DNA from 3 places in the Psychrobacillus sp. INOP01 genome. Region 3 is predicted to be linked to each of the others. Evidence: riboswitches for the same ligand, from Rfam matches in the RefSeq annotation. Region 3 holds a riboswitch; each other region holds the start of a gene.

Region 1 (10,307 bases), 530 kb from region 3:
TATTTGAAGCTATTAGAAGTAATCCCAGCTAAAACCACGGATACAGAAGTTGTAGAATTCATGAAGCAATTTGGGGAAGATGTGTTAGGAAAAGGTGTGGTACTTGCAAAAGATACTCCAAATTTCATAGCAAACCGCATCGGGACATACGGATTGCTTGTAACATTACGTGAAATGCAAGCAAGAGGGTATTCGGTTGGAGAGGTAGATTCTGTTACTGGACCACTAATCGGTCGTCCCAAGTCAGCGACATTCCGTACATTGGACGTAGTTGGTTTGGATACATTCGCACATGTTGCAAAAAACGTATTTGACCAAACAACTGGTGAGGAACAAAAAGTATTTGAAATACCTGCATTTTTGCAAAAAATGCTGGAAAGCAAATGGCTTGGAGCTAAAACAGGGCAAGGGTTCTTCTTAAAAGAAGGAAAAGAAATTAAAGAATTAAATCCTGAAACCCTTGAATATGAAACAATGAAAAAATTGAAAACGCCTTCAATGGAAATGGCTAAGCAACAAAAAGGCCTTACTGCAAAAGTGAAAACATTAACTTATGCAAAAGATAGAACTGGTGAATTACTTTGGAGCATTTTAAGTCCAACATTAATCTATTCTGCAAAGCTTCATGGGGAAATTGCGGATGATATTGTTGCTATTGACCAAGGGATGAAGTGGGGCTTCGGCTGGCAACAAGGTCCATTTGAAATATGGGATGCAATCGGAGTGAAGGAATCAGTTGAAAAGATGGCGGCTGAAGGTCTTGAAATTCCAAAGTTTGTCCAATCATTGCTTGATAAAGGGTTCCAATCTTTCTATAAAGAAGAAAATGGAGATCAATACTACTTCAATGGAACTGATTATTCACTAGTTTCTGTAAGTGAAAAGGTAATTGACCTAAAAAGATATAAGAAAAAACATGGTGTGATTAAATCTAATTCTGGTTCAAGTTTAATCGATTTGGGTGATGGAGTTGCATTGCTTGAATTCCATTCGAAATCTAACTCAATTGGGCTAGATATCCTTCAAATGATTAGCTTTGCTGTTGATGAAGTAGAAAAGAACTTCAAGGGACTTGTTATAGGTAACCAAGGTAAAAACTTCAGTGTGGGAGCAAACCTTGGAATGATTTTAATGGAAGCACAGGACGATAATATTTTTGAATTAGATTTTGTTGTTCGTCAATTCCAAAATGCAATGATGAAAATTAAGTACTCGTCAAAACCTGTAGTAGTTGCTCCATTTGGTATGACATTAGGTGGAGGGGCAGAAACATGCTTACCGGCTGCTCATATCCAAGCGTCTTCTGAAACATATATGGGCTTAGTAGAGGCTGGAGTCGGTCTTATCCCAGGTGGTGGAGGTAACAAAGAGCTTTATATTAAGCACTTAAAAGGACTTCCAAACGGAGTAGAGATTGATTATCTCACTGTTGCAGGAAAAGTATTTGAAACGATTGCAATGGCAAAAGTTTCAACATCAGGTGAAGAAGCTCGTGAAAACAACTTCTTGAATTTTGCAGATGGTATTAGCGTGAACCCAGATCATTTAATTTACGATGCGAAGCAAGTTGTTTTAGCTCTTGCAGAAGCGGGATACAAAGCACCGATTCGTGAAAAAGTTCCTGTTTCAGGGTCACCAGGATACGCTGCACTTATTTTAGGTGCTGAAGGAATGCTCCTTTCAGGATTTATCAGTGAGCATGATCTCAAAATCGCGAAAAAGCTTGCTTATGTTATTGCAGGTGGAGAAGTTCCATACGGTACATTAGTGGATGAGCAATATTTACTTAACCTAGAGCGAGAAGCTTTCTTAAGTTTAGTTGCAGATCCAAAATCTCAAGCAAGAATGCAACACATGCTAGTGAAGGGTAAACCATTACGCAACTAATGTTGCATAAAGGTAAAGGAGGAGAGCTCATGCGTGAAGCAGTAATAGTAGCTGGGGCAAGAACACCAGTGGGTAAAGCAAAAAAAGGTTCTTTAGCGACAGTTCGTCCAGATGATTTTGGAGCGCTAGTAGTTAAAGAAACATTACTAAGAGCGGGCGGTTATGATGGCCCGATAGATGATTTTATATTAGGTTGTGCGATGCCAGAAGCAGAACAGGGCATGAACGTTGCTCGTAATATTGGTGCATTAGCGGGACTGCCGGATACAACACCAGCAATTACAGTAAACCGTTTCTGTTCATCTGGTTTACAGTCAATTGCATATGGTGCAGAGCGTATTATGTTAGGTCACGCCGAAGTGATTATCGCTGGTGGAGTGGAGTCTATGAGTATGGTGCCGATGATGGGAAATACGATTCGTCCGAATGCGCATCTTGCACAAACAGCTCCACAATACTACATGGGAATGGGTCACACAGCTGAACAAGTAGCAACTAAGTATGGTATTAGTCGTGAAGATCAGGATGCATTTGCAGTAAGATCACATGAACTAGCGGCAGCAGCGATTGCAGCAGGAAAGTTCAATGATGACATTGTACCAGTTGAAGTTATTAAGCATTTTGTAGATGAAAATAATAAAGCCCAGCAGAAAAAATTCATGTTCGAAATGGATGAAGGCGTACGTGTAGGAACTTCATTAGAAACTCTTGCTAAATTACGCCCTGCATTCAATGTTCGCGGATCTGTTACTGCAGGTAATGCTTCACAAACTTCAGATGGAGCAGGTGCGGTTCTAATCATGGACCGCGAAGTTGCAGAAGCACAAGGGTTAAAGCCGCTTGCGAAATTCCGTTCTTTTGCAGTTGGTGGAGTACCTCCTGAAGTAATGGGAATAGGACCGATTGTAGCTGTACCAAAAGCATTAAAGCTTGCTGGTTTATCTATCGAGGATATCGATCTTTGGGAAATCAATGAAGCATTCGCTTCTCAATCTATTCAAGTTGTTCGTCACTTAGGTCTAGATATAGATAAAGTGAATGTAAACGGTGGGGCAATTGCTCTAGGTCATCCACTAGGTGCAACAGGAACTATTCTATCTTTGAAATTGATGAGTGAGCTTAGACGTCAAGGGAAACAATTCGGAGTTGTAACGATGTGTATCGGAGGCGGAATGGGAGCTGCTGGAGTGTTCGAATTACTTTAAAATTAAAAAATAGGGGGAAATATACATGAATGAATTAAAAGATGCAATTAAAGGCGGAGCGTTTTTAGTAGAAGACTTAGATGCAAGTCGCGTATTTACACCAGAGGATTTTAATGATGAACAAAAGATGATAGCGAAAACGACAGAGGAGTATGTAAAAAATTCTGTGCTACCAGTTGTAGAAAACTTGGAGCATCACGAATTTGAACACTCTGTACGTTTATTAAAAGAAGCAGGAGATCTTGGTTTGCTTGCAGCTGACATTCCAGAAGAATATGGCGGAATTGGCTTAGATAAAATTTCATCTGCACTTATTGCAGAAAAAATGTCTGTAGCCGGTGGATTCTCTATTACCCACGGTGCACATGTTGGAATTGGTACATTACCAATCGTTCTATTTGGTAATGAAGAACAAAAACAAAAATACCTACCTAATTCAGCTTCAGGAGAAAAAATATTTGCTTATGCATTAACAGAGCCAGGTTCAGGATCAGATGCATTAGGAGCAAAAACTACTGCGAAGTTAAACGCAGAAGGTACACATTATGTCTTAAATGGTGAAAAACAATGGATTACAAATGCAGGATTTGCTGATGTATTCGTAGTTTACGCTAAAGTAGATGGAGACAAATTCTCTGCATTTATTGTAGAAAAAACATTCCCAGGAGTATCTGTTGGAGCAGAAGAGAAGAAAATGGGTATTAAATCTTCTTCTACTCGTACACTAATCCTTGAGGACGCTCAAGTGCCTGCAGAAAACCTGCTTGGAGAAATTGGCCGCGGCCATGTTATCGCATTTAATATTTTAAACATTGGGCGTTATAAATTAGGCGTAGGTACAATTGGTGGATCTAAACGTGCGTTAGAATTAGCGATTTCTTATACAAACCAACGCCAACAATTTAAAACACCGATTTCTTCTTTTAATTTAACAAAAAACAAACTAGCTACTATGGCTTCTAAATTGTATGCAACTGAAAGCTTAATCTACCGTACTGTTGGATATTTTGAAGAACGTATGAGTCAATTAAGTGCAGAAGAGCAAAAAGACGGAAAAGCAATTGCTGCTTCAATCGCTGAATATGCAATTGAATGTTCTATTAACAAAGTTGTAGGTTCTGAGGTTTTAGACTACATCGTTGACGAAGCAGTTCAATTACATGGTGGATATGGATTCATGCAAGAATATGAAGTAGAACGTATTTACCGTGACTCTCGTATTAACCGTATTTTCGAAGGAACAAATGAAATCAACCGCTTAATCGTTCCAGGAACATTCCTGAAAAAAGCGATGAAAGGTGAATTACCACTTCTTCAAAAAGCACAAGGTTTACAAGAAGAATTATTAATGATGATGCCAGAAGAGGTTGGTACGGAAGCACTTGCACAAGAAAAAGTATTAGTAGCTAATGCGAAGAAAATTGGCATTCTAGTTGCCGGACTTGCTGCACAACGTTTTGGTACAAAACTAGAGGCAGAACAAGAAGTACTAGTAAACATCGCTAATATTGCTAATAACCTATTTGCAATGGAATCAGCAGTTCTACGTACAGAAAAAGCAATCGGACGTGATGGAGAAGAAAAAGCAGCGCAAAAACTTCTTTATACTCAAATCTTCACACAAGAAGCATTTATTGAAATTGAACAAGCAGCAAAAGAAACAATTATTGCATCTGTAGATGGAGATAATCAACGTATGATGATCTCAGCACTACGTAAATTGACTCGCTACACACCATACAATGTGATCGAGAAAAAACGTGAAGCATCGGTTAAATTAATCGAAGCAGAAAAATACGTTCTTTAATCAAATACATGAAAAAGCCGATTCTTAATGGATCGGTTTTTTCTATTATAGGTATATGAATTATCATGCTGCGAACAAAGTCTTAATAGTATTTTGAAGAATAAACCATAGCTGCCGATTTCCGTTTCAGGCGGACGCTTTCCGCGGGGTGAGCGATGAGATATCACCGTCGCTAACGCGTCGTTGTGATATCTCATCTGTCTCCCTAATCCCGCCGGAGTCGCCACCTTTCACTTCAATCAATCTTATGTGTAGTACTCAACATAAGATATAGCATAGCCTATCGCTTAGATGATCATAGTAGTCAAAGTTGATATAGTGATAAAATCGTCTGTTGAATTAGGGATACCATTCTGTAATGAGGGATGAAGAAAGTAGATTTTCTTTTATCCTAGTGGAAATAAAGAGGAATAGTAAGTGTTTACAAAATAGAAGTGGAATAGCGAACGAAATTGTATCTTCGAGAGCTTCCTCTATGAATAGGAAAGAATATATTCTTTCGTTATCCAAAAACGCACTTACCTGTTTCTAAGAGATGCAGAAGGGCGAAGGTGAAGCAAACGCCATAAGATTGCCGAAAAAAAAGATGCTGGTTGGTTGTGACTTCAGTCATAACCAACCAGCATCCCTAAAAAAATCACTCGGTAATCATATAGCAAAATGTCTCTCCAAAGCCCTTCGAAAACGTTAGAAATAGGTTTTGACCTTAAAGGATCGTGCATGTCTTCTAGTTTTTTTTACTTTTAATCGCCTATAGAATACGACTATGTATTAATGAGAAGGTAGGGTGCCCCAGGATTTGTATGATTGGGTGTTTCTACCATTAATAACAGGACGATTACGTGATATCACATTATTTTTAAAAATAGTCGATTTTGCTGATTGGAGCGGAAGGCGGCGACTCCAGCGGGAACAGCACGAGCTGAAAGCCCCGCAGGAACGCAGTGACGAGGAGATTGAAGCCGTGCCCGCGGAAAGCGTCCGAGAGGAAAAAACGTTGTTCGGATTTCTCTATTTCATATTTTTTTCAAATTTAATTCACATTGTATAAACATTTCATTGTTCAAAATGATTGCTCATCGTTTACACTATTATGTATGATAAAAGAAAAAAGGTGAGATCATATGACTATTCAATATTACGGATATCCTAAATGTACAACTTGTAGAAAAGCGAGTAAATGGTTAAAGGACAATGATTTAGAATACATAGACAACCATATAGCTGAAAATCCTCCATCAAAAGATTTACTTCAAAAAATGCTCGAAGTCAGTGGATTGGAACTAAAAAAATTCTTTAATACTTCTGGTATTAAATATAGAGAGCTTGGTTTGAAAGACAAACTTGATACTATGTCAGAAGACGAACAATTATCCTTACTTTCTTCTGATGGGATGCTTATTAAACGACCAGTTGTTTTTGATGGAAAAAAATTAACGCTAGGCTTCAAGGAACAACAGTTTGAGGATGTGTGGAAGACTTCTTAAAGTCACTTGTTTTTACTATAAAAATATGTGAATATTATAGATGAATGTATGAAAAATGGAGAGGGGATTATTATATGAACGCACCTAAAGATTTAAAATACTCAGCAGAACATGAATGGGTAAAGACTGAAGGCGGAAATGTCCGTATCGGTATTACTGAATTTGCACAATCTGAACTTGGAGATATCGTGTTTGTCGAGCTTCCACAAGTCGGAGATGAGATCAAAGCAGGAGATCCTTTCGGTAGTGTAGAGTCTGTAAAAACCGTATCTGAATTGTACGCACCGATCAGTGGTAAAGTCTTAGAGGTCAATACAGAACTAGAAGATAGCCCTGAATATGTAAACGAGTCCCCTTATGAAAATGCATGGATGATTGTTATCGAACCAGCTGATTTAACGGAAGTGGATGGTTTACTTTCTCCAGAAAAATACGAAGAATTAATTTCAGAATAATTATGCAAACGCCGATTATTATCGGCGTTTTTTTCATATAATATTGGAAAGGGCATAGTTAGGAGAGAAGCTGAATGGCTATTGTCTTTAGTGAAAAATTAATTCTCGTTGAGGGAAGATCAGATAAACTAAAGCTTTTAAAACTTCTTGATGAATCAACAGAAATTATTTGTACAAACGGAACGATATCGAATGTAAAGCTAGAAGAAATTTTAAGTCCTTATGATGGTATTCCTATATATGCATTTTTAGATGCAGATAAATCGGGCGAGCAAATTCGGTCAGTTGTGAGGAAGGAATATCCAGAGGCGATTCATCTTTACACCAACCCCATGTATTGCGAAGTAGCGACTACACCGTTCAAAGTTTTGGCTTCCATTTTAAAAAGTGTTAATATAAAAGTGAAGAAAGAATATTTACTTTAGGATGATGTAATGTGAAAGAATGGACACTGGAACAGTGGAATAGCCATAAGAATAGTGGTCAGCTTGCGATATTTTATATTTATACACCTTTATGTGGAACATGCCAAGTTGCTAGTAAAATGATGCAAGTTGTACAAGAGATGAAGCCTTTTTCGATTGGGCAAGCAAATATTAATTATTTAGAGAACTTTGCAATGGATTATCATATTGAAAGTGTGCCATGTCTGTTAATAGCTAAAGGTGGCACTGTATATAAAAAAATATATGCCTTTCAATCTGTTCCATTTATATTAGACGCTATAAAAAGTATTGACGAACAAGTAGTCGTGTGATAATATACGATATACCAAGAATTAAATAGTGTCACTCTTATTAAGAGAGGTGGAGGGAAGTGCCCTTTGAAGCCCGGCAACCGTCATGTAAATGAAATGGTGCCAAATCACGCAAAGCAAATGCTTTGGGAAATGAGAGAATGGATGAATGTTATTAAAATGGATAACTTAAAACCCTTCTGCTCTTTTGCAGGAGGGTTTTTTTAGATAGAAAGGTGGCAAGGTTCCCATGATTAGTTTAAATAATGTTTCGAAAAAGTTTAGCACGAAACAAGGTACGATCGTTGCAGTTGAAGAGGTGAATCTTGACATAAAGAAAGGTGAAATCTTTGGCATCATCGGTTACAGTGGCGCAGGTAAAAGTACACTTATTCGCTTATTAAATGGATTAGAAAAACCAACCTCTGGACAAATTATCGTGAATGATCAAGATATCACAAAGATAAATGATGTGAAGCTTCGACAAGTAAGACAAAAGGTAAGTATGATTTTCCAGCATTTTAATCTGTTATGGTCAAGAACGGTTGAAGAGAATATTGCATTCCCATTAGAAATAGCTGGAGTTCCGCAAGCACAACGTTCTCAAAGAGTAAAAGAACTTATTGATTTAGTTGGTCTGGAAGGACGAGGACATTATTATCCATCTCAACTATCAGGCGGTCAAAAGCAACGTGTCGGAATTGCACGCGCATTAGCCAATCGACCAGAAGTACTTCTTTGTGATGAAGCAACCTCTGCGTTAGATCCAGAAACTACGGACTCAATTTTAGACTTATTAGTTAGTATCAATGAAAAATTAGGTCTGACAATTGTATTGATTACTCACGAGATGCAGGTCATTCAAAAGATATGCGGTCGAGTTGCAGTAATGGAAAAAGGTCATGTTGTTGAAGAAGGAAAAGTGCTAGACGTATTTCAAAATCCACAACAACCTATTACGAAGCGTTTTGTTTCGCAAGTCAGTGATTCAAATAAAGCCTTACAAACAATACAGCATTTAAAAGAACTATATCCAAATGGCAAACTGATCAAGCTAGTATTTGTTGGGGAGCAAACAGAGCAACCAATATTGTCTAGGCTTATCAAGCAATTTGATTTAGAAGTGAATATTGTTCAAGGGAATATTTCGCACACCCAAAATGGTGCATTCGGTACACTAATCCTTCAATTAGAAGGAGATGCATTACTAGTGGATGAGGCCATTCGCTATATACATGAACAAAAAGTAAATACAGAGGTGATCAACAATGATTAATGATTTATTTCCTAATGTTGATTGGCCAAAAATGTGGGAAGCAACACTTGAAACTCTTTATATGACTGCGGTATCCACTATTTTGACAGCAATTATTGGACTAGTTCTCGGTCTTCTACTTTTCTTAACTAGTCCTCATCAGGCGTGGGCGAACAAATTAGCTAACTGGTTAACTGGGGCTTTCGTTAATATATTCCGTTCTATTCCGTTTATTATTTTGATCATTTTATTAATACCATTAACGAAGTTTTTGGTCGGTACAATGCGTGGCCCTAACGCGGCATTTCCAGCTTTAGTAATTGGAGCTGCTCCATTTTACGCACGTATGGTATTGATAGCTCTTCGAGAAATTGATAAAGGTGTGCTAGAAGCAGCAAAATCGATGGGAGCTAAAACTACTACTATTATATGGAAGGTTTTATTGCCAGAATCTATGCCTGCTTTAGTATCTGGAATTACAGTCACAGCCATTTCACTTGTAGGTTATACTGCGATGGCAGGTATCATTGGAGCGGGTGGACTAGGGACTTTAGCCTTCTTGGATGGATTCCAAAGAGGTAGAACAGACGTAACACTTGTTGCCACGATACTAATATTAATAATGGTATTTATCATTCAGTGGATAGGTGATGTAATTACTACAAAAATAGATAAACGATAATAGGTGTTAACGAGAGAACTCGATCACATAGAAATCAAAGGATAAAAAGGGAGAGATTTTGAATGAAGAAGTTATTAGCTGGAGCTTTATTGTCAGTAAGTGCATTAACACTTGCAGCATGTGGAGAAGAAGAAGGTAGTCAGCTTGTAGTTGGTGCATCTAACGTACCTCATGCAGTAATATTAGAAGAAGTTAAACCTATTCTTGAAGAACAAGGAATTGAACTTGTTGTAGAATCATATCAAGATTATGTATTACCAAACAAAGATTTAGATTCAGGTGATTTGGACGCTAACTTTTTCCAACATATTCCTTACTTTGAAGCACAAAAAGCTGATTTTGGGTATGACTTCGCTAACGCAGGCGAAATTCATATCGAGCCAATCGGTTTATACTCTAAAAAATATGGTTCTATTGAAGAGCTTCCAGAAGGTGCGACTATCTTAATGAGTAACTCCGTTGCAGATCACGGACGTATCCTTGCTATGTTAGAAGCTAAAGGTCTTATTAAATTAGCAGAAGATGTAGACAAAACAAAAGCAGAAGTTAAAGACATCGTTGAAAATCCTAAAAACCTTGAATTTGACGCTAACTATGAATCAGCGCTAATGGTTCAGTTATATGAAAATGAAGAAGGTGATGCAGTATTGATCAACTCCAACTATGCAATAGACGCTGGCATTAACCCATTAGAAGACTCTATCGCAATTGAAGAATCTGATGAATCTCCATATGTAAATATCATCGCTGTAAACTCTGGTGATGAAGATAGTAAAGAGATTAAAGCCTTAGT
Region 2 (10,307 bases), 1.5 Mb from region 3:
GTTCATCCAACTTTATTTGGTGAAAATTTATCCGAGTATTCATCCGTTGAAACGATGCTTTCTAGCTCCTCTGAAAGTGGAGATGTAACTGACGTAAATGATGGTACTATTACTGTATTTACCTCATTACCAGGATTAGATTGGAAACTAGGAGCTGTTTATGAGGAAAATAAGATAAATCAAACAGCCGACAGCATTCGTACATTGCTTATCACTATTGTATTATCTATTGAGGCAGTGATGTTTATTGTCTTATATTTCATCATCAGTCGTATTTTAAAACCAATCGAACAGCTAAAAAAGTTGATGGATTCTATTGCTGATGGAGATTTAACAGTTCAAGCAAAAATAAAATCCAAGGACGAAATTGGTCAGTTAGCAATAAACTTTAACAAAATGGCTACAAATATGAATGAAATTATTCAAGTAGTAAAAGAGTCTGCAAATAACGTGCAGTCGAATTCTGAAAGTTTAAGTGCAGTAGCGGAAGAAACAAATGCTTCTGCAGAACAAGTATCATTAGCTGTAAGTGAGATTGCAACTGGTGCCTCCAAATCAGCAGAAGATGCTGGAGAAGTAACTGAGAGTTCAGTTCACTTAAGTGAGCAAATCAATCTTATCAATGAAAAATCAGTAATGATGACTGATATAGCTACAAAAGCAAACTCCATGAATTCAAATGGACAAAACCAAATGAGTGAATTGAAAGCATCCTTTCATAACTGGGAATCTAATCTTACTTCGATGTCTACGTTGTTTACTACTTTAGAGGTTAAAGTAAAAGCGATTGGTAGTGTTATGGAAACTATTATGGAAATCTCTGCACAAACGAATCTACTCGCATTGAATGCAAGTATTGAAGCAGCTCGTGCAGGTGAGCATGGAAAAGGATTTGCAGTCGTTGCGGATGAAGTACGAAAACTTGCGGAGCAATCTGCAAAAGCAACAGAGCAAGTAAAACATACTATTACAGAGCTCCAAAGTGAATCCTATATTGTAGGGGAACAAATGGCAGACACAATCAAAACATTCCAAGAACAAGGATCTGTTGTAACTGATACAGAAGTGACATTCAGAGAAATTTCTTTACTGATGAATAGTTTGCAAACTTCCATTGATACAGTATCAGCAGAAATTGAACAGGTTTCCAACTATAAAGATCAAGTCGTAGATACAATTCAAGTGATGGCTGCAACTTCGGAGCAAACTGCTGCGGCATGTGAAGAAGTGAGTGCATCATCTGATGAGCAGCTACGAGCAATTCAATCGGTAGCGGAAGCCTCCGAGACCTTAACAGAGCTTAGTGATAAACTAGCAGATGCAGTGAACCGTTTCAAAGTTTAAAAGAAGTTGAATTATTCGAAAACAAGTGTTAATATTCTCTAATGAAGAACAATATAATTTAATAACTCTTATCAAGAGAAGCTGAGGGACATGGCCCGTTGAAGCTTCAGCAACCTCTGACTTGTCAGAAAGGTGCTAACTCCTACAAGATAATTTCTTGAAAGATAAGAATTGAGAGCAAAACGTTCACCCTCTTTTCTTATTTATAGGAAAGAGGGTTTTTGAATTTAAAGGAGGAGAACTACTTGCCAATAAATATACCAAAACAATTGCCAGCAGCTGAACATCTTAAAAGAGAAAAAATATTTATCATGGATACTGATCGAGCAATAGCCCAAGATATACGTCCATTAAACATTATTATCTTGAATCTAATGCCCGAAAAAGAGAAAACCGAACTTCAATTACTGCGGTTATTAGGGAATACTTCGCTACAAGTAAATGTAACATTTCTACATATGGCAACACATGATTCAAAAAATGTTAGTAAAACGCATTTGGATACTTTCTATACGACGTTCAAGGAGATAGAACATCGAAAATATGATGGGATGATCATCACAGGTGCTCCAATTGAGCATCTACAATTTGAACACGTTAATTATTGGAGTGAAATGACTGAAATAATGGACTGGTCCAAAACACATGTGACTTCTGTTCTGCATATTTGTTGGGGGGCGCAGGCAGCTCTTTATCATCATTATGGTATTGGTAAATATGGCTTGCCGAAAAAATGTTTTGGGGTATTTAGTCATCGGTTAACCGATCCAACTGTACAGTTAGTTCGAGGATTTAATGATGAATTTTACGCACCAGTGTCTCGTTACACAGCGGTGTCCTACGACGAGATTAAACAAGATCCTCGACTGGCATTGCTTTCCAATTCAGAAGATGCAGGTGTTTTCCTAGTAATATCCAAGGATAAAAAGCATATTATGATTACCGGTCACTTAGAATATGATGCAACTACACTTTCTGACGAGTATCAAAGAGATATTGAAAAAGGGGTGGAAATCGATATACCAGAAAATTATTTTCCGAATGATGATCCAACACAAAAACCATTGAATTCTTGGCGGTCACATACGCATTTGCTTTTTTCAAATTGGTTGAATTATTATGTGTACCAAGAAACTCCTTATGAGTGGGAATAACAATGGATTAAATATATATAAAGTACTGGTGACTTCATTAAATGAGTAATTTGGTTCAGAAGAGAAGATGTTGAGTACCTGGTTCTCGAACAATTCAAAATTCATTGAGAACCTGGTACCTTATATTGGTCTTGGGAAATTAAAGGAAATAACAAAAACAACCTGAGTCCAGCTAAATAACGGGCCCAGGTTGAAGAAAGATTTTCAATACTATAGGCGGTTTCCTACTTCAAATTACTTATTGAAATGGTATACATTCCAAATGTCAGGAGTTTCAGAGCCAATGTACCAAGCAGCTGCACCGCCTAGGTTAAATTGGTTAGCAAGGTTGATACGAAGTTTAATAGATTGTTTATCCTCCACCCATATTTGGTGCTTCTCCCGGTTTGCGGTATATTCTACATAATTTTGCTGGGTATTTTGATCCCAAACTTTTATAAGACGTTTTGAGGAGATAATTTGCTCCACCTCACTCATTGTGCGGTCGATACTTTTCACTTTTTTTGTCGTTAGATTAGTAACCCATTCTCTTGTGTAGAAGGGTACTGCCAAGATGATTTTGTGAGATGGTACGTCTTTAGTTAATAGTTCAACGCCTTCTTTAACCCATGGCATAGAAGCTACAGACCCCGCTACTGGACTACCTCCCCAATGCTCGTCATAACCCATCATAATGATGTAGTCAGCAACTTGACCTAATGCTTTACGGTCTAGACTTCCAGACCAAAAAGGATCCTTGTTTTCACGAGTAACGTCAACAGATACTTTAATTCCATGTGGCTGAAGTGCTTTTTTAAGTTCGGTTACGAAGCGGACAAAATCTTGCTTGTTTTTCGGATTGATATTTTCAAAGTCCACATTTATTCCATCGCTTTTTGTTTGGACTAAAGAATCTTTAAGCGTCGATACTAATTTTTGACGTTTTGCAGGATTACTTAATACTGAATCAGTTAAAACAGGGTCGAATTTATTCCCAATTAGTGGCCAAACTTTCTTGCCTTTGCTATGTGCATCCTTCAGATATTTTGTATCCGCTGTAATGGAAACAAAATTTCCTGTATTGCTTAAAGTATACCAACGGGGTGAAACCACATTTAAATTAGAATGGTTCAATTGTTGGGCATAATTTCGTGAACTTCCATTATACTTCCAACCCATGACGATTCGTTGCTGATTCTTTTGTTTTAAAAGTGATTTATTAATCCAGCCTTTTTTCCCACCTAACAACTGAACTTGTACGTAATAATCAGGAATGTTTAATTTTTGCCCGACAACTAGGTTTGAAGACTGTAGATTGTTCAATTTGGTTAAATCATTAATAGTTACTTCGAACTTTTTGGAAATTTTCCATAAAGTATCACCTTTTATAACAGTATATAGTTTGTGTGTTTGTGGAATTATTAATTTCTGTCCAATTCGGATTTCTGTCGAAGTAAGCTTGTTTGTCTTCTGAAGTTCACTTATTGGAATTCCGTATTGCTTTGAAATTTTCCATAATGTATTTCCAGAAATTACAGTATGCATTATAACGGTAGATGAGTCTCCAGAAGCAGTGGATAGGACAGGGAATTCTTCCCCTTTTTTTAAAGTGGTGATAATAGTCGAACCTTGTTTAGGTAAACTTAATACGTTAACGTTATCTATTTGAACAGTCCCTACTGAAAGTGAATTACCAGCAGCTGTACTCTGTATAGGTCCAAAACTTAAAAATAAGACAAATATAATAAAAATAGGAAGTACTTTTTTCACTTAAACCCATTCTCCTCTAGTTTGAAAGTAGTATTATAACTTTCATAGATTACTATGGATTTAAATTAATAGATACAGGTACTTTGTGGTAAGTTCACCAATGCAAAATGGGGAGTGGGGTTGATAGAATATACGGAAGGTGAGTATTCTTCTAGAGTAGTTCTGCTAACAATTATCTAGTAATCCATTGTTTATGGATAAGTGAAAATGGAAAGGGGTACTGGAGCAACCGGTCCAGCATCAATCAACCAAGTTTGTGTAGTCAATTCTAGAAGTAATAATGTTTCAGTAATTGACGGCTCTAACAATACTGTAATTGCTACTGTAGCAGTAGGAACCCCGTTCTTTTTTGGGACTGGGTTAATATAACGATTCGTACTTGAACATTTTTCTTGATTCTCTTTTAGTGAAAAAGATGAAATAAAAGTTATTCTGGTTTATTTTACTTTATACACTTTCTGACTAGGTAACTCTAGACAATTCAATTGTCCACCGTATACAGCTCCACCATCAATCCCGATGATTCTATTACTTCCAAAGTAGACATTGTAATTTTCTGGTTCTCCATGAAGTGAGTTTGTTTCTGTATGCCCGAATACGATAATCTTTTCCCCGTCATAATTTTTATGAAATTCGTCCCTAATCCACATTAAGACATGTGGATTTGTCTCAGAAATAGGTGTCGTAGGGTGTACACCCGCGTGGACAAAAATATAGTCGGAGGTTTCTATGTAATTTTCTAATCCTTGCACAAATTCTAAGTGTTGCTGTAGGACAACTGATTGTAAAATTGGTTTTTGAAATTTTTCTTCACTTACAGCAAGGTCATTCTCTGAGAAACCATAGCTAAATAAAGTTTTATCTCCACCGCACAACTTAACCCAATGGTTCCATGACCTTTCTACATCTGTCGTTAACGCTTTTATCATCATATCTTCATGATTCCCCTTCAGTAATTGAGCTCCACTTTCTTGTAAACTCATCACTTTTTCGATAACACCTTTTGCATTTGGACCTCGGTCCACGTAATCACCTAATAAGATTAATTGATCATTTTCAGGATCGTATTCTACTTCGCCAAGCAATTGTTCAAACTTCTCTAATTCACCGTGAATATCACTTATTACCAGGGTTCTTTTCATTTTTTTCGCTTCTCTCTAATTGGATATTTTCTATTATTAACTAATAACAGAGTAACTGCAAACTAGTATCTCCGTCTACTGTATATGTTTTTTAACTGAGTGCAATATATAACATCCCCCAGATTTCCTCGGGATGTCTGATGTTCACATATCTATTTCAGTATAATAGACCAAGATAACCATGTTAAAAGTTTTGAATGAATAGATACATAAAGTAATCTCCAAAGTACATATACAACTATCTATATCTTATTCTTTTTTGTCTGATAGTCGAGGCAGGTTCGTCGAAATGAATTAGATAAAATACACGAGCTAATTGTAGCGTCTAAGAAAGTACTTAATTAAGTTATATTTGGCGTCTTGTATACATTTGTTGTTCAATTATAAACTAAAAAGAGCTGCTCCTTTTATCTGAGCAGCTCTTTTTGTTAAGACTTGACTACTTGTATGCCTTTTGCTGATGGATCTTTGGATGGGGCTAATGCTTTTAATGTATATCTTGCGATTACTAAACCAATTGCTGTAATTCCTTCTGCTATTGGGAAGGCAAGCCAAATGTAATCACTGCCTAGATAGGTTGGTAATAACCATAATAGTGGTAAGAAAAGCACAATACTTCTGGAAATTATTATAATAGAAGAAAGTTTAATCTTTTTAATCGCCTGGTAGTATTCGGCATAAACTAGATTAAAACCTAAAAATAAATAGCCGATGAAAAACATGGAAATGCCTGTCTTCGTATAAGTAAAAACTTCTTCGGAGGTAACTCCGAATAACGAAACAATCACATCTCCGAACAACCAACCAACTAGTAATATACAAGCTCCGAATAAAATCCCTGTAATCACACCTAATTTCAAAAATTGCTGAAGTCGATTATATAACTTTGCTCCATAGTGAAAGCTAACAATAGGTTGGAGAGCCGCACCGATGCCGATAAATAGCATGATGAAAACCGCATGTAAATAATTCACAACAGCATATGAAGTAACACCAACTGCTCCAACAAAGTGCATAAACGTCACATTATACGCAATAATTGTCATTGCCGCAGAACCTTCTACAATAAAGCTTGGCAAACCGATTTTCAATATTTCAGTAACTGTCTTTAGCTCAAATCTTAAATTAGTAAATTTCAACATACTCGTTTTTCGAGTGAAATGGAGTAGTAAAACGAGTAGTCCAATAGCGGTTGATAGAACAGTAGCATAGGCAGCGCCTTCAACACCAAGATCCATTACAAAAATAAATAGATAGTTAAATACAATATTTAGAAGTGAAGTAGTTCCAAGTCCAAGCATCGCAAGCTTTGGATTTCCATCATTTCGTATAAAAATACTTAATATATTTTCCATCACATAAATGACACCAAACAGAAGGATAATATGAAGATAGTCTTTTACATAAGGGAAGATTTCATCACTTGCACCAAACAAATAAGCGATTTCTTTTTGCTTCCATAAACTTATAATTACTAGTACCCCAACAACGATTACTGCTAGGAAAAATGATTGTGTAAAGATGGAGCTTGCTTTTTTACTATTATTTTCTCCAAGTGAAATGGAATATAGCGTTGCTCCCCCCATCCCAATCCAGAGGGAAATGGATAGTAAAATAGAGAAAATAGGTACCGCTATGTTTATACCTGCAAGTGCTTCTGGTCCGATTCCATTACTAACGAAAATGCCGTCGACTAATATATTGACAGCCATTAGCAGCATTCCAAGTAAGGAAGGGATTAAATAAGTTAGAAATAATTTTTTGGTTGGCGTGTTTCTTAATGTTTCATTCATATTATTCACCTATTGTTTATTGAGTAGAGCTATTCATGCTTTCCGTTTAAGTTTGTTATATTTTTCACCATAATTTTTTCGTTTTTTAGATCGATTTCACCATTAAAATGAAAGCCGAATTTTTGGTATAAGTGAATCGCCGCTTTATTTTCTTCAAATACACTCAAATATATTTGAGTACATGAAAATTCAATGACTAGTTTCTGTATTAATGCATTCAGCATGATAGTTCCATAACCAAAACCTTGATATCTGGAATCGATTAAAAAACGATCCAGCCATACTCGACCATTTTCAGTTTCTTCAGGGAACAACCCATACATGGCAAATCCAACTAAACAGCCGTCAGTATAGAGACCAACTGGTTTAAAGTTAGTACACTCCTCTGCTTCCTTCATACATTGTTCAGTAGATTCGATAAAAGAAACTTGTAACTCCCCAACACTTAACTCTAATATATTTTGAACATTTTCTTGCGTTACGTCATGAATGGTTATATTCATGCCTATCAAATCCTTTCTTTTTAGTGCAAATAGACACGAGTAAGTGGTATAGTTACATCCTAAAGTATCCGGTAACCATATAGTCAAGGGGAAGATGAAAAATGAGCGAGAATTTACGCAAATATTTTACGACAGGTGAATTCGCAAAGTTATGTAATGTGAAAAAACAAACCTTATTTCATTACGATGAAATTGGGCTTCTTTCACCAGAAATCAAAAATGAAAAAGGATATCGTTATTACTCCTATCATCAATTTGACGTTTTTAACGTTATTGAACTTCTAAAAGAGGTGGACATGCCTTTAAAAGAAATTAAACTGTTTTTGAAAAACAAGACCCCTGCAGAATTGATTGAGCTTTTAAAAGGGAAGACATTGGAAATTCAAAAAAAGATAAATAATTTGAACAAAATACAAAAGATAATCGACACAAAGATAGCTCTAACGGAAAATGCATTAAGGTTGGATTTCAATCAAATTAGATTAGAGGAACAAGAAGAGGAGTTATTATTTTTAAGTGACTCTATTTTAGATTGTTCTGATCGTTCTTTTTTAAAGTCTGTTTCCCAATTCATAGATTTTTTATACAAAAATGAACTCGATATTGGCTATCCAATCGGTGCGATTGTTAGTAAGGAAAAACTACTAGAAGAAGATTATGACAATTACTCTTACTTGTATACGAAAACAGAGGACAATGTGGAAAGTGTTTCTTTCTACACGAAACCAAAAGGATTATATGTCGTCGCTTATCATGTAGGGAATGATAAAAATATTTCCAAAACTTATAAAAAAATTATGAAATTTATCGATACACATCATATAAAGCTTGGAAGCTATTCGTATGAGGAATATGTATTAGATGAAATCTCTGTAAGTGGCAATGATCATTATGTCACCCAAATCATGATAAAAGTGGAGGAAAAGTAACGTGAGCATCCTCTGATAGATTCACCTAAAGACATAGACAGACTTGTGCTGTTAGTAGAGGTGATGAATAAGAACAATGAAAACCATATCGGTTATTGTGGAGCATCACACAAAAAGCCCACTTCCAACGAAGTGGGCTTTTTACTGTAAACACGTTGATCAGATATGGTTGCATTGCTATTGGCTGCATTGAGTGCTTGAAGATAAAGAAAGATTATAAATAGGTCATCTAATCTATTTACTGAGAAATTCTAACGAAATGTGTTTTTTCGGAATAGTTCTATTATAATAAAGAGAGAAAAAATAGAAAAAGGAGAGGATTATTATGAACGAGATATCTAATATACACACTGATTTTATACGAGTTGTTCGGAAAAAATTTTCAGATCTCATGCAAGATACAGAAAAGGCTGTTGAACAAATGGAGGAAACTACACTATTTTGGACTCCAAATAATCATTCAAATAGTGTAGATGTTATTATCAAGCATATGAGTGGAAATCTGATTTCACGTTGGACGGACTTTTTGACTACAGATGGTGAAAAACCAACTAGAAATCGAGATGGCGAATTTGAAAGTACAATACAAACTCGTAAAGAATTGTTGGAAATTTGGTCTGAAGGTTGCCAAGTATTTTTAGATGCATTAGATATTATTAAATCAGAAAATTTGCTTCAAACCATATATATTAGAAATGAACCACATACTGTCATGGAAGCTGTTATTAGAAGTCTTTCACATACGTCCTCCCATGTAGGTCAGGTGATTTACATTGCCAAACAAGTGACTGCTGAAGAGAAATGGACAACATTATCTATTCCCAAAAAACAAAGTTAGAAGTGGAGGCATAGTATTTTGGAGCTAGGATTAGGAAGTAACGAAGTAAAGTTATTACCCTACACAAATGAATGGAAAGAAGAGTTCAACAGAGTGAAGCTGGAAATAATGGATGTTACAGGATTTGAAGGAGAACGAATACAGCATATAGGAAGCACCGCGATAATTAACATGCCTGCAAAGCCAATCATAGATATATTAGTAGGCGTAGATGATAAAGCTAAAGTAGACAAAGCTCTATTCAATGAATTAAAAAGTATTGGATTTCTAAGACTCCGAGTCGAAAGACCAGGTGAAATAGTTTTTGCTAAGTTTACAGATGATACATACGAAGTAAAAACTCATTTCATTCACATGGTTGATTTTGATAAAGAATTATGGAAAAATCAACTATTCTTTCGTGATTATTTAAATTCAAACGATGAAGCTCGAGATGAATACCAGATAATCAAAATAACAAGTGCCAAACAAAAGGATATTAATATAAACACGTATACAGATTTGAAGGAACCATTTGTAAAAAGTATATTCACTAAGCGGATAAACTAGGGGATGAATTGAAATGATAACTAATTTATATTTCGTTCGACATGCGCACTCCAATTATTCAACGGATGAATTAGGTAGGCCATTGTCAGAGCAAGGATTGGTCGATGCAAAGAAAATAACTGATCTATTAAAACGAGAAAATATCGATGTAGTTGTATCAAGTCCTTATAAGCGAGCGTTTCAAACCGTTGAAGGAATTGCTAATCATTTAAAATCTGAAATAGAAATTATTGATGCGTTCAAAGAACGAATTTTGTCCGAACAACCAGTTGCAGATTTCAAGGAAGCAATGCTACAAGTATGGTC
Region 3 (10,307 bases):
TCTTCGGGACTAAGATCCGCATTTTGAATCATCGTTCCCATCGCACCATCAATAATTAGAATTCTCTCATGGAGTTGCTGCTCAATTAGATGTTTGGACATAGCTGAATTCTCTCTCTTTCTTACGATCAATTTCTTGAATATAATGAATTAACTCGAGGGACATATCGTATCTGAAAAATGGCGTAATAATATAAATGCCGTTAAATAGTTCTGCTGCTGTATCAATTAATTCCTTCGATATTTGGATACCTTCTGCAGTAGCACGCTCTCGATCTTCTCCACATAAACGCATACGTTCCAGCACTTCTTCGGACAATTTAATGCCCGGCACTTCATTGTGAAGAAATTCTGAATTTCGACTATTAGTCAGTGGCATAATGCCGATGAAAATAGGAGTCGATAAATGCTTGGTCGCTTCATATATTTCATGAATTTTTTCTTTCGAGTACACAGGTTGTGTGATGAAATAATCCGCTCCACATTCGATTTTCTTCTCTAGTCGCTTCACAGCGCGGTCAAGCACTCGAACATTTGGATTAAACGCGGCAGCTACAGAGAAGTTAGCTTTTTTACGAAGTGACTTTCCTGAGAAAGAAATACCTTCGTTTAATTGTTTTATTAGCTGAAGTAGTTCTAGACTAGAAACATCATAAACACTCGTTGCACCTGGGAAATCACCAATTTTCGTTGGGTCTCCTGTTACAGCAAGAATATCACGAATCCCAAGCGCATCCAGTCCCATTAAATGAGATTGGAGACCGATTAAATTACGGTCACGGCATGTAATATGAGCAAGGGGACGAATATTTTTTTCATACTTTAACATTGAACCCATTGCCATATTGCTAATACGTGGGGAGGCTAATGAATTGTCCGCCATCGTCACTGCATCAACTCCAGTAGCGTATAGCTGTTCCGCACCTTCCATAAACGTTGCCGTATCAAGATGACGAGGGGTGTCTAATTCAACAATAATCGTCCGTTCTGTTTTAGCTTTTTCATGAAGGGGTTGTGTGTTAGTCGGCTTGGCATCTTGAATAATAATAGGCTTTCTTGTCTCTACAACCTTACTAGTAATAGGTATTAAATGACCAATATGTTTTTTCACTGCTTCGATATGCTTTGGTGTCGTCCCACAGCAGCCTCCTATTAAGCGGACTCCCGCATCCCTTAGGTGCAATGCTGCTTTACCGAAATAATCGGCATCGGACTCATAGACAATCCGTCCTTCATCTATATCAAGCAGACTCGCATTCGGATAAGCTGATAGGAATGCTTTTTCTGGAAGCTTTACTCCTTCAAATGCTTGAATTGTATGATGGGGACCTAGTCGACAGTTGACTCCCACGACATTTGCTCCGATTGACTCGAGCTGATGTAGCGCATCATTCAGAGGTAAGCCATTTTGCAAAATACCAGGCTCATGCATAGATACTTGGGCAATGATTGGAATATCAGTTAGTGTACGAAGATGAGTCACAGTAGTCTTTAATTCTTCCAAGTCATAATACGTTTCAAGTAACAAACCATCTGGATCTCCCGCTAACAACTGGATTGCCTGCTGATCGAGTGAATGGATAATCTCCTGAAGCGAGGCATCACTTTTCCGAATTCCTAGAATACCCCCGATCGTACCGAGGACAAATTGATTGCCTGGTGCAGCAGCTTTTTTGGCAATTTGGATTGCCGCTTCATTTATTTCTTTCACTTGGTTTTCTAATCCATAGCGTGCCAGCTTAATGGCATTCGCCCCATACGTATTCGTTTGAATAATATCCGCTCCGGCCGCAATATAGTCTTGATGAATCTTCTCAATAATTTCCGGCTTCTTAATATTCAATTCCTCATTGCAATAGTCAATTCCATACGAATAAAGAAGTGTTCCCATTGCCCCATCCGCTGTCAGTATAGACGTCTGTAATTTCTCTAATAAACCCATTTGTATCCATCCTCTCCCATATAAAAAAGCCTTCCATGAAAAGAAGGCTTTACGAGTATGCAAGATACCACCTTCTCATCTTTCAAACTTTTGCAAAGTCTGCTGGATTTAGCACCTGACCAATTAATTGGCTGGTTGCTGAAGCGTCGTAGGGCCAGTCCCTCGGCTTCTCTTGATAAGAATTTCACTATTCAATTTTCTATTAGACATATCGTACCTTTATTCAACTAAAGCGTCAAGATATGTTTTGAATTTTCTATACACTTCGAGCGAGAAAATAATGATTCGACCGATGTTGAGCGTTATTCAACCGATAATATTATATATTCGACCGATATGACCAACTATTCGACCGATTATCACTCACATTCAACCGATTCTTACTCGTATTCGACCGATTCCTGCTTTTACTTCCACTTCCATGTATAAATTGTGTTTTTACCATTTCCACTTTTCACTAAATTCATTGAGTTTAAGATTCGACAAGCAGATTGTGAAGTATCCAGATGAAGAAATTTCTTACATTGCCGATTCTTAATTGTCTTCCCAATTAAAACAAACCACTCTCGAATCGCTTTCTCATGTGCTAGCCTGTCTACATGACCACAACGCTTACAGTTCCAACCATTCTTCTTTTTCTCTATGCCAAACACTCCACATTTTTCACAGCACACTCCAGTGTGTAAATCATTTGGATGGATGCCCCACCGACTACACATTGGATATGGAAAGTAAGGTTTGTGACTTGTAACGATTTCTTTACTCAATGCATGCATATCATTGCTAGACATACACTGTTTTTCGAGAGGAATTTTACGTAAATAGACAGGAATTGTTTGATGAAGAATAGCATTATATTTTGTGGGAGGTTCTATAACTCTAACTTTGAAGTTTGTTAATACAATTACTCCGTAAATAGGAATTGTCACACTTCGTTGTTTCATCCATTCGTCGAGTAAATAAATATTACGTTCAATCTGTATCTCGGGACTCTCAAATACATCCACTTTACCTTCTTCATTTTCTCTTTCTAATTGATAAGGATTTTCCTTAAAGCTCAACTTCCCTCCTATATTCTTACTCTCTAAAACCACTGCAAAATGCTGCGTCAAAAACACTGTATCAATCTGAAATTTCCCATACGATTCCAAACTTACATCGTGCAACACCACATATTCAAACGGAAATGAATACTTATGAAACACCTCGTCCACTCGAAATTCCCCATGAATCCCTGCCATCGCCAAATGCATTTTCGAACGAATTAATTCCTTCAACTCATGCATCTCTGGCAATCGCCGATCCAATAGTTGCAACCCAAAATAGCTATACTCTTCAGTACGCACTTTCATTATCAATAGATCACCCCATCCGCATCGTATCACAACCTTAATAATTGTAAATTCCACCAAATAAGCAACTATTTCATTTTCCCCATAAAAAAAAGGACCAAAATTAAATTTTGGTCCAAAAACTTATTCAACTATTGAATTTACGATTTTTTCTGCAGTTTCTTTACCGTTTTTAATACAAGCGACAATTCCAACTCCGTAATAAGAACAGCCTGCCAGTACTACGTTTGGCATTGCATCAGTCATTTTAGCTGATAATGATTGAATTGCCTCACCGTGTGCTAAATGATAGTTTGGCATTTGATCGTTCCATTTCGTTACTTCTATTACTTTAGGCTTGCCCGTTAATTTCAAGCTCATTTCAATGTCTTGGAGTGCAACTTCTACTAGCTCGTCCTCCGTCATATTTTTCATGCTCTCGAAGAATGGGCTTGAGCTCTTGTAGAACATACGTACAAGTAATTGATTGTCCTTTGATGTATGTGTCCATTTACGGCTTGTCCACGTGCATGCATTACATTTCACATCACTATTTTCGGACACGATAAAACCAGTGCCCTCTGCTGGAAGCTGCCCGTCTGGTATATCAAAACCAAGATATACACTAATAAGTGATGAATTTTTCAGGCTGTTGAAATCAGTATCCAACTCTTCGTCTTGAAGAATTGCCTGAGCTACATGATGAGGAGTAGCAAGCACTACACTATCTGCTTCAATCGTGTCTCCATTAGTCAATAAAACGATATAACGGCCATCCTTCTTTTCAACTTTCTTCGTTGCCACACCCTTAATTATCGTTGTTTCACTAAGTACTTCCTCTAAGCGGTCAATCAGTGTAGAAAGTCCATTCTGAAAAGAGATAAATTTTTTATTTGCATTAGCTTGAAACTTCGCTTTATTTTCTTCAAGACCCTTAATAATACTGCCATACTTATTTTTGTAATCAATCAAATAAGGCAATGTTGTAGCAATAGTAAGCTTATGTAAATCTCCAGAATACACACCAGATAACACAGGCACAATTTGTTTTTCAACTAATTCTTTCCCTAAGAAATATTCCAAAAATGACCCGACTGAGCTTTCTTTAGTGAAGGTTTCATTTGGTAATTCCAAATCTTTTAATGCTTCTTTTTTCCCTCCTTCTGACACTAGAGTGCTGCTATTTAACGACTCAATACTTGTGGGAATACCGAATACAGTATCTGCCGGAATTGCATGTAACTCATTGTTTGTGTAAATGTATGAAATGCCCGTAGAGTTGTACACCTTTTCATCTTCTAGCTGTAGCTCTTCAATTAATTTTGTGATGGCTTCGTTTCTTGCTACGATTGAATCAGCTCCAACCTCCATAATGAAGTCATCCTCCTGCATCGTATGAATCTTGCCGCCTAAATACTCGTTTGCTTCAACTAATACTAACTCTATATCTAAAGACCTTTCGTTTTTAAGTTTTTGCAAATAATGCATAGTAGAAAGTCCTGTAATTCCCCCACCAATAACCACTACTTTTTTCAACGTAACCACTCCTTATTTCAATTCATACAACTAGTATAAGCGTTTTTGAAAATATCGGATATGATTTACATCACTGCTAGAAGGTAAATTATGTACAAATGGAGAAGTTAGCTCTAATGATATCGTTCAGTAGTAAATCTGTATAGGAGGAGATAATACGGATTCGTTGTCAGTATTACATTTCTAGGTTCTATCATTTTTAGTATTCTTAATCTTAAATAAAAGGACCAATTAGAGGGTCCTTTTATTTGAAAGATATCTCTCATCTAACTTTTTTCTCAACATAAAGATAGGTAGAACTTTTTCATTTGCTACAACTTCTAAAAAAATTCAAATACTTAGTCAAAAACCCTTATATATATATTTAACTTTACATATACTAAAATATAATTTAGTTAAAAATATTGGCTATGTTAAAGGTGCGGGTTGATTTTTCTTAGTTTGTGAAGTGTTACACTTAAACTAACGCAGCAGTTTAGTCGAATAAATAAAATTAGAAAAAAGCGGAACTCTAGTTTGTTTATATTCGTATAATTATTATGATTTGATTATTATGACACTTGAAAGGTGGATTTTTTATGTACAAAGTGAATGGTATAGAAGCTTATGAAGCACATAATCGAACTGAGTTATTAGCAGGTTTAGAGGCAAAATCTGAATATATCCTTATTAAAGGAGACTATTATAAAGAAGTAAGAAAGATTATGGATACTCATCTTCCAGAGAACGAAAGTATAGGAGTGGCATTAGGAAGCGCAGGTGTGTTATCAATTCTTAATTATGCAATAGATGCAGTAAGAAATTCATTCAGTAATGCAGATAAAATGGATAAAAAAATTGACAGAAAGTTAAATTCATTCAAGGTTAAAAAGATTACAGATGATGGTTTATTATTGAGCTTAAAGCAGTTAGATTATTAGAACTTGCATACATAGAACTATTTTTGATAGTTCTATGTGAATAAATACACTTAAACAAACGGGTGCTTTAGTAAAAACATACACCAAAGTAAAATGAGCGTGGAGATATATTTTCCAGCTCATTTTTTTATGTGCATTTCAAATCAACCTTTGCCTTTAACATAGCCAAAATATTTTATTAATTGGAGGGTATAGGAAATGAGCCTTTTAGATATTTATTTACAAAAAAACGGGAAGAAACGGTACGATGTATTCAAAAAAACGGGAATAAGTCAGCAAATGCTCGCAAGTGTAAACAAAAAAGATATAAGCAGTTATTCAGTTAAGACGATACAGGCAATCGCAAAAACAGTAGAGAAGAGTGTAGGTACTGTCTTAGAAGAGTTAGTACGGTTAGAACAAGAAAATGCATACTTTGAAGCATTTAATGTAGATGACTTACTATTAGCTTTAAAATAAAGAAACTTATATTGTAATCAAGGGTGAATATAAAAAGGAAATAGATCAATTTGCTGAAGCCCAGCTTTCAGAAACAGAAACTTTAAGGTTGGAATTAGGTTCTGCTGGAACAGTAACAATTTTAGCAGAAGCGATTTTTCAATTAGCAAACCTATTCAGTAATAAAGATGCTGAGCAAAAGAAAATTGAAAGCCAAATCCGTAAGTACAAAATAAAAAAAATTAATGAAAATGAACTACTATTGTATTTGCGTCAATTAGATTATTAATTTTTCTGTAGCATGCCTTTATTTTCTCCTGAATGCTCTATTCTACTAAAGCGCCTTGTTAGTAGAGGAAGTGTTACTTTTTAAGCTATCTAACAAAACATAGCCAAATATAACCCCAGCTATTGATGTGAATGTTATATCTCCTAACAACATAACCGCATTTGAAAACAACAAGTTAGTTCCGTAAGCAATAGCAAGAAGTGGAATCATTGCTATATAGAGAGATGGGATTCCAATTACGATGACCTTAATCCAATCAAACGACCATCTCTTTTTATCTTTAATTTCTAAAATCAATTTAGGTAATCGTAACAACATTCCAATAAAAATAGAGAAAAAACTTGCAAATGTTATATACGGTTTAAGATCAAATATAATTGCAGATTTTTCTCTTAATCTCATTTGATAATCCATACCAAAATAAAAAATAAATCCAATTACTACTGTGGAAAAGAAAATAAATAAAAACCTTTTCATTCTAGCTCCTCCTTCATTTTTGTACTTAAGCTACTTACCTTTTAAAACAGAAAAGGATAGACAAGCATATCAAAGTGCTATCTATCCCGTTTATTATATTTTTTTTAGCACAGCACGTATGGGACTTCCATCTGCTCCTTCAATTTTCAAGGGTAGAGCGATTAAATCGTAATCACCAGGCTCCACATTTTCCAACAAGAGATTTTCTATAATATGCACATCATTATTAAACAGGGAATGATGGGCTAATAGCTCCTTACTTTCTATATCATCAACTGATGGTTGATCCGTGCCGATTAGAAAAATACCCCTTTCCTTTAAAAAGGGTCCAATATTCTCCTTCAAAATATTAATCTTTTCAGGAAATTTTTCAGGTGATGCAGTGTTCGTCGTTTTTAAAAGTAAACGCTCTACACCCGTTAAATCAAATCCTTCTAATTCCTCTCTGCCAATTTCAGTGGCACCAACGACACTCACCACTTTTGCACGTCCAATATACATATTCACGTCAAGCATATCTAGTGTTTTTCCTTCACTTACATAGTGAAATGGTGCATCTGCATGAGTTCCAGTATGCAAACTTGCTTTAATCGTCCCAACATTTGCAGCACCACCCTCTTCCTTTGTAGCGGTTAGTTCATATGCAAACGGAGTATCCCCTGGCCATGTTGCTATTCTAGTAGAAATAGTTTGTGTAATATCAATCCATTCTTTGTTCATTTTCCTAACCTCCCCTATAAAGTGAAACTTCAATCAGTGGGGATTCATCTCACTGATTGTTAGTTGAACCATTCGGGCATTTACGGGCAGTTGATCTCCCACAAATACTTTAGTTCTTTGGCTGAGCATTACAGTGTGGGATTTTACTGCCCGTTAATGCGGGATAAATTGGTACGCAAATCCCAAAGCTCTGGAAAGAAACGATGGTCTAATACATGTCGTAAGTAGTTCACACCAGATGATCCTCCAGTGCCCTTTTTAAATCCTATAATTCTTTCTACTGTTTTCATATGACGGAAGCGCCACTGCTGAAGCCAGTCCTCCACATCTACTAACTTTTCTGCTAATTGATACAAATTCCAGTGTTGATCGACATTCTGATAAACTTCCTTCCATGCATTTGCCACAGATTCATCCCCAACATACGTAATGGAATAATCTCGATTCAATAAATCAGGATTTATCGGAAACCCTGCTCTCGACAAAGCTTGAATCGAAACATCATAGATACTCGGTGCATAAAAGGCAACTTTTAAATCCTCATACAATTCTTTCTCTTGCTCATAAATCTTTAGTATATGCTTCGTTTTATAGCCAAGTGCAAATTCGATTTGTCGGTATTGAAAAGATTGAAAGCCAGACGCCTTACCTAGCTTATCTCGAAACTCTAAATACTCGGCAGGGGTTAATGTTGAAAGAACATCCCATGCCTGAATAATTTGTGTTTGAATTTTCGTGACTCGCGCTAGCATTTTAAAGGCTGCTTGCATTTTATCCGCTTGAATTGCATGAATTGCACTAGTCAACTCATGCAATATAAGCTTCATCCAAAGTTCACTAACCTGGTGGATAATAATGAAAAGCATTTCATCATGATGTCCAGATAACCTTTTTTGACTGGACAATAAATTATCCAGTTGCAAGTATTCACCATACGTCATATCTTCTCGAAAATCTGTGTGGATTCCACTTTCCTTTATATCTTCTGGCATGCTATCCCTCCTAATTTAAGCAACAACATCACGTTTATTTTCATATTTTTTATAAAGCTCTTCCTCCATAATCATCTTTAAAATCTGCACAGTCTTCCACACATCCTCAAACGAGTTATACAGTGCAACTGGCGCTAGACGAATGCCGTTTGGTGAACGAAAATCAGGAATGACTTGGTGCACTTTTAATGCTTTGCATATACGAGCTGCCTCTTCATGTACTAAAAAGATATGTCCTCCTCGCTTCACCGATTCACGTGGATTGGCAATTACAAAATTATATTCACCTAACACCAACTCGATTAACGTCATCATATAATCTGTCAGCTTCAACGACTTCTCACGAATAGCATCAATTCCAACCTCTTCAAACATTTTCAGCGAACCAAGTAGCGGAGCACTGCTTAGAATATTTGGAGTTCCAATTTGATAGGCACTGGCATCAGCCGCTGGAATCATATGGGTAGATAAATCGAACTGTTTCTCCTTATCTGAGCCGAACCACCCTGCAAGTCCAGGCTTTCCTCCAAAATGCTTACGGTTTACATATAAGCCCCCTGTTGCTCCAGGTCCACCATTCACATGCTTGTAGTTACACCAAAAAGCAAAATCTACATCCCATTTATCCAGTTCATGTGGTACAGAGCCAATCGAATGACATAAATCAAAACCAATAATAATATTTCGCTCATGCGCGGCCTTGGTAAGCATCTCAATATCTAATACCTGACCACTTCGATATAGCACACTAGGTAGTACTATTAAAGCCACATCATCCGTCATTGCCTTTATAATATCTTCCTCCTGTAAAGTAAAGCCATCACGACTTTTTACCAGTTTCATATTTTCCTCAGCATCAAATCCATGCAACGCTAGCTGACTACTAATTGCATATAAATCGGATGGAAAATTTAGTTCATCCGCTACTATTTTCGTACGTACTCCTTCTGGTCGATAAAAGCTAGCTACTAATTGATGTAGGTTTGCCGTTGTAGAGCCTGTTATGATAATTTCATCCTTTAAAGCACCCACCAGAGGAGCACACATCTCACTTAAAGTTTCTGGGAAGTAAAACCATGGATGCTCCCCTTGTGTCCATCCGTCTATTCCGTATTGTTTCCATGAATCTAGTAACGTCAATACTGACTTTTCTGCTCGCTTAGATAGTAATCCCAGTGAATTTCCATCCATATAAATGATATTCCGTTGGATATAAAATTCATCTCGATACATCCCCAAAGCATCTTGATCATCTAATTTTTTCGCATATTCCAACATGGTATTCTTCATCTAAAACATCACCAGCCTATTAAAAACTAAATTTTCATTCTATTTACATAAATCATATGTTTTAAGAGAACAAGTGTCAATGAATGAAAGAGTAATTTGGCAAACGTTGAATTATATAATTCAGTGGAAGTAATTTTGTTTCTGCTAGAAAGAGCCGCCAATCCGCAAAAACATATGGCATATATAGTAATGATGCATTCCCTTCCATGTCCATGTATTAAAGAATTTATATCTAAGTTAATTAAATGCTATGAAAGCAATTTTAATCCTACGGCTGCACCTAACACCATTGCGATAAATATAATACGCTTCCAATCTTTTGATTCATTGTAAAAAAGCATCCCTATTATGGCGCCTCCTGAAGCACCAATTC

What was found. A riboswitch is a leader RNA that binds a small molecule or an ion and turns the genes downstream of it on or off. The one in region 3 is predicted to bind S-adenosylmethionine.
Region 1: another riboswitch for S-adenosylmethionine. It lies ahead of KD050_RS04490 (methionine ABC transporter ATP-binding protein); the one in region 3 lies ahead of KD050_RS07075 (bifunctional homocysteine S-methyltransferase/methylenetetrahydrofolate reductase).
Region 2: another riboswitch for S-adenosylmethionine. It lies ahead of metA (homoserine O-acetyltransferase MetA); the one in region 3 lies ahead of KD050_RS07075 (bifunctional homocysteine S-methyltransferase/methylenetetrahydrofolate reductase).

Annotation. Positions count from the first base shown of each region.
Region 1 covers NZ_CP073315.1:875,261-885,567, reverse strand. Annotated here, with positions in the region: gene KD050_RS04525 (3-hydroxyacyl-CoA dehydrogenase/enoyl-CoA hydratase family protein) at 1-1,887, shown strand, start outside; gene KD050_RS04520 (acetyl-CoA C-acetyltransferase) at 1,917-3,092, shown strand; gene KD050_RS04515 (acyl-CoA dehydrogenase family protein) at 3,118-4,899, shown strand; gene KD050_RS04510 (arsenate reductase family protein) at 6,024-6,386, shown strand; gene gcvH (glycine cleavage system protein GcvH) at 6,461-6,841, shown strand; gene KD050_RS04500 (toprim domain-containing protein) at 6,916-7,266, shown strand; gene KD050_RS04495 (thioredoxin family protein) at 7,278-7,598, shown strand; SAM riboswitch class I at 7,633-7,737, shown strand; gene KD050_RS04490 (methionine ABC transporter ATP-binding protein) at 7,828-8,853, shown strand; gene KD050_RS04485 (methionine ABC transporter permease) at 8,846-9,514, shown strand; gene KD050_RS04480 (MetQ/NlpA family ABC transporter substrate-binding protein) at 9,577-10,307, shown strand, end outside.
Region 2 covers NZ_CP073315.1:4,179,697-4,190,003, forward strand. Annotated here, with positions in the region: gene KD050_RS20515 (methyl-accepting chemotaxis protein) at 1-1,344, shown strand, start outside; SAM riboswitch class I at 1,410-1,515, shown strand; gene metA (homoserine O-acetyltransferase MetA) at 1,590-2,498, shown strand; gene KD050_RS20525 (LysM peptidoglycan-binding domain-containing protein) at 2,733-4,247, opposite strand; gene KD050_RS21335 (hypothetical protein) at 4,455-4,616, shown strand; gene KD050_RS20535 (metallophosphoesterase family protein) at 4,685-5,389, opposite strand; gene KD050_RS20540 (MATE family efflux transporter) at 5,818-7,182, opposite strand; gene KD050_RS20545 (GNAT family N-acetyltransferase) at 7,212-7,772, opposite strand; gene KD050_RS20550 (MerR family transcriptional regulator) at 7,787-8,614, shown strand; gene KD050_RS20555 (DUF1572 family protein) at 8,940-9,452, shown strand; gene KD050_RS20560 (GrpB family protein) at 9,471-10,001, shown strand; gene KD050_RS21580 (histidine phosphatase family protein) at 10,015-10,307, shown strand, end outside.
Region 3 covers NZ_CP073315.1:1,405,934-1,416,240, forward strand. Annotated here, with positions in the region: gene metH (methionine synthase) at 1-101, opposite strand, end outside; gene KD050_RS07075 (bifunctional homocysteine S-methyltransferase/methylenetetrahydrofolate reductase) at 82-1,941, opposite strand; SAM riboswitch class I at 2,014-2,123, opposite strand; gene KD050_RS07080 (nuclease-related domain-containing protein) at 2,349-3,293, opposite strand; gene KD050_RS07085 (protoporphyrinogen oxidase) at 3,417-4,808, opposite strand; gene KD050_RS07090 (hypothetical protein) at 5,387-5,728, shown strand; gene KD050_RS07095 (helix-turn-helix domain-containing protein) at 5,927-6,187, shown strand; gene KD050_RS07100 (hypothetical protein) at 6,276-6,455, shown strand; gene KD050_RS07105 (hypothetical protein) at 6,501-6,932, opposite strand; gene kynB (arylformamidase) at 7,026-7,652, opposite strand; gene kynA (tryptophan 2,3-dioxygenase) at 7,796-8,644, opposite strand; gene kynU (kynureninase) at 8,660-9,934, opposite strand; gene KD050_RS07125 (DMT family transporter) at 10,183-10,307, opposite strand, start outside.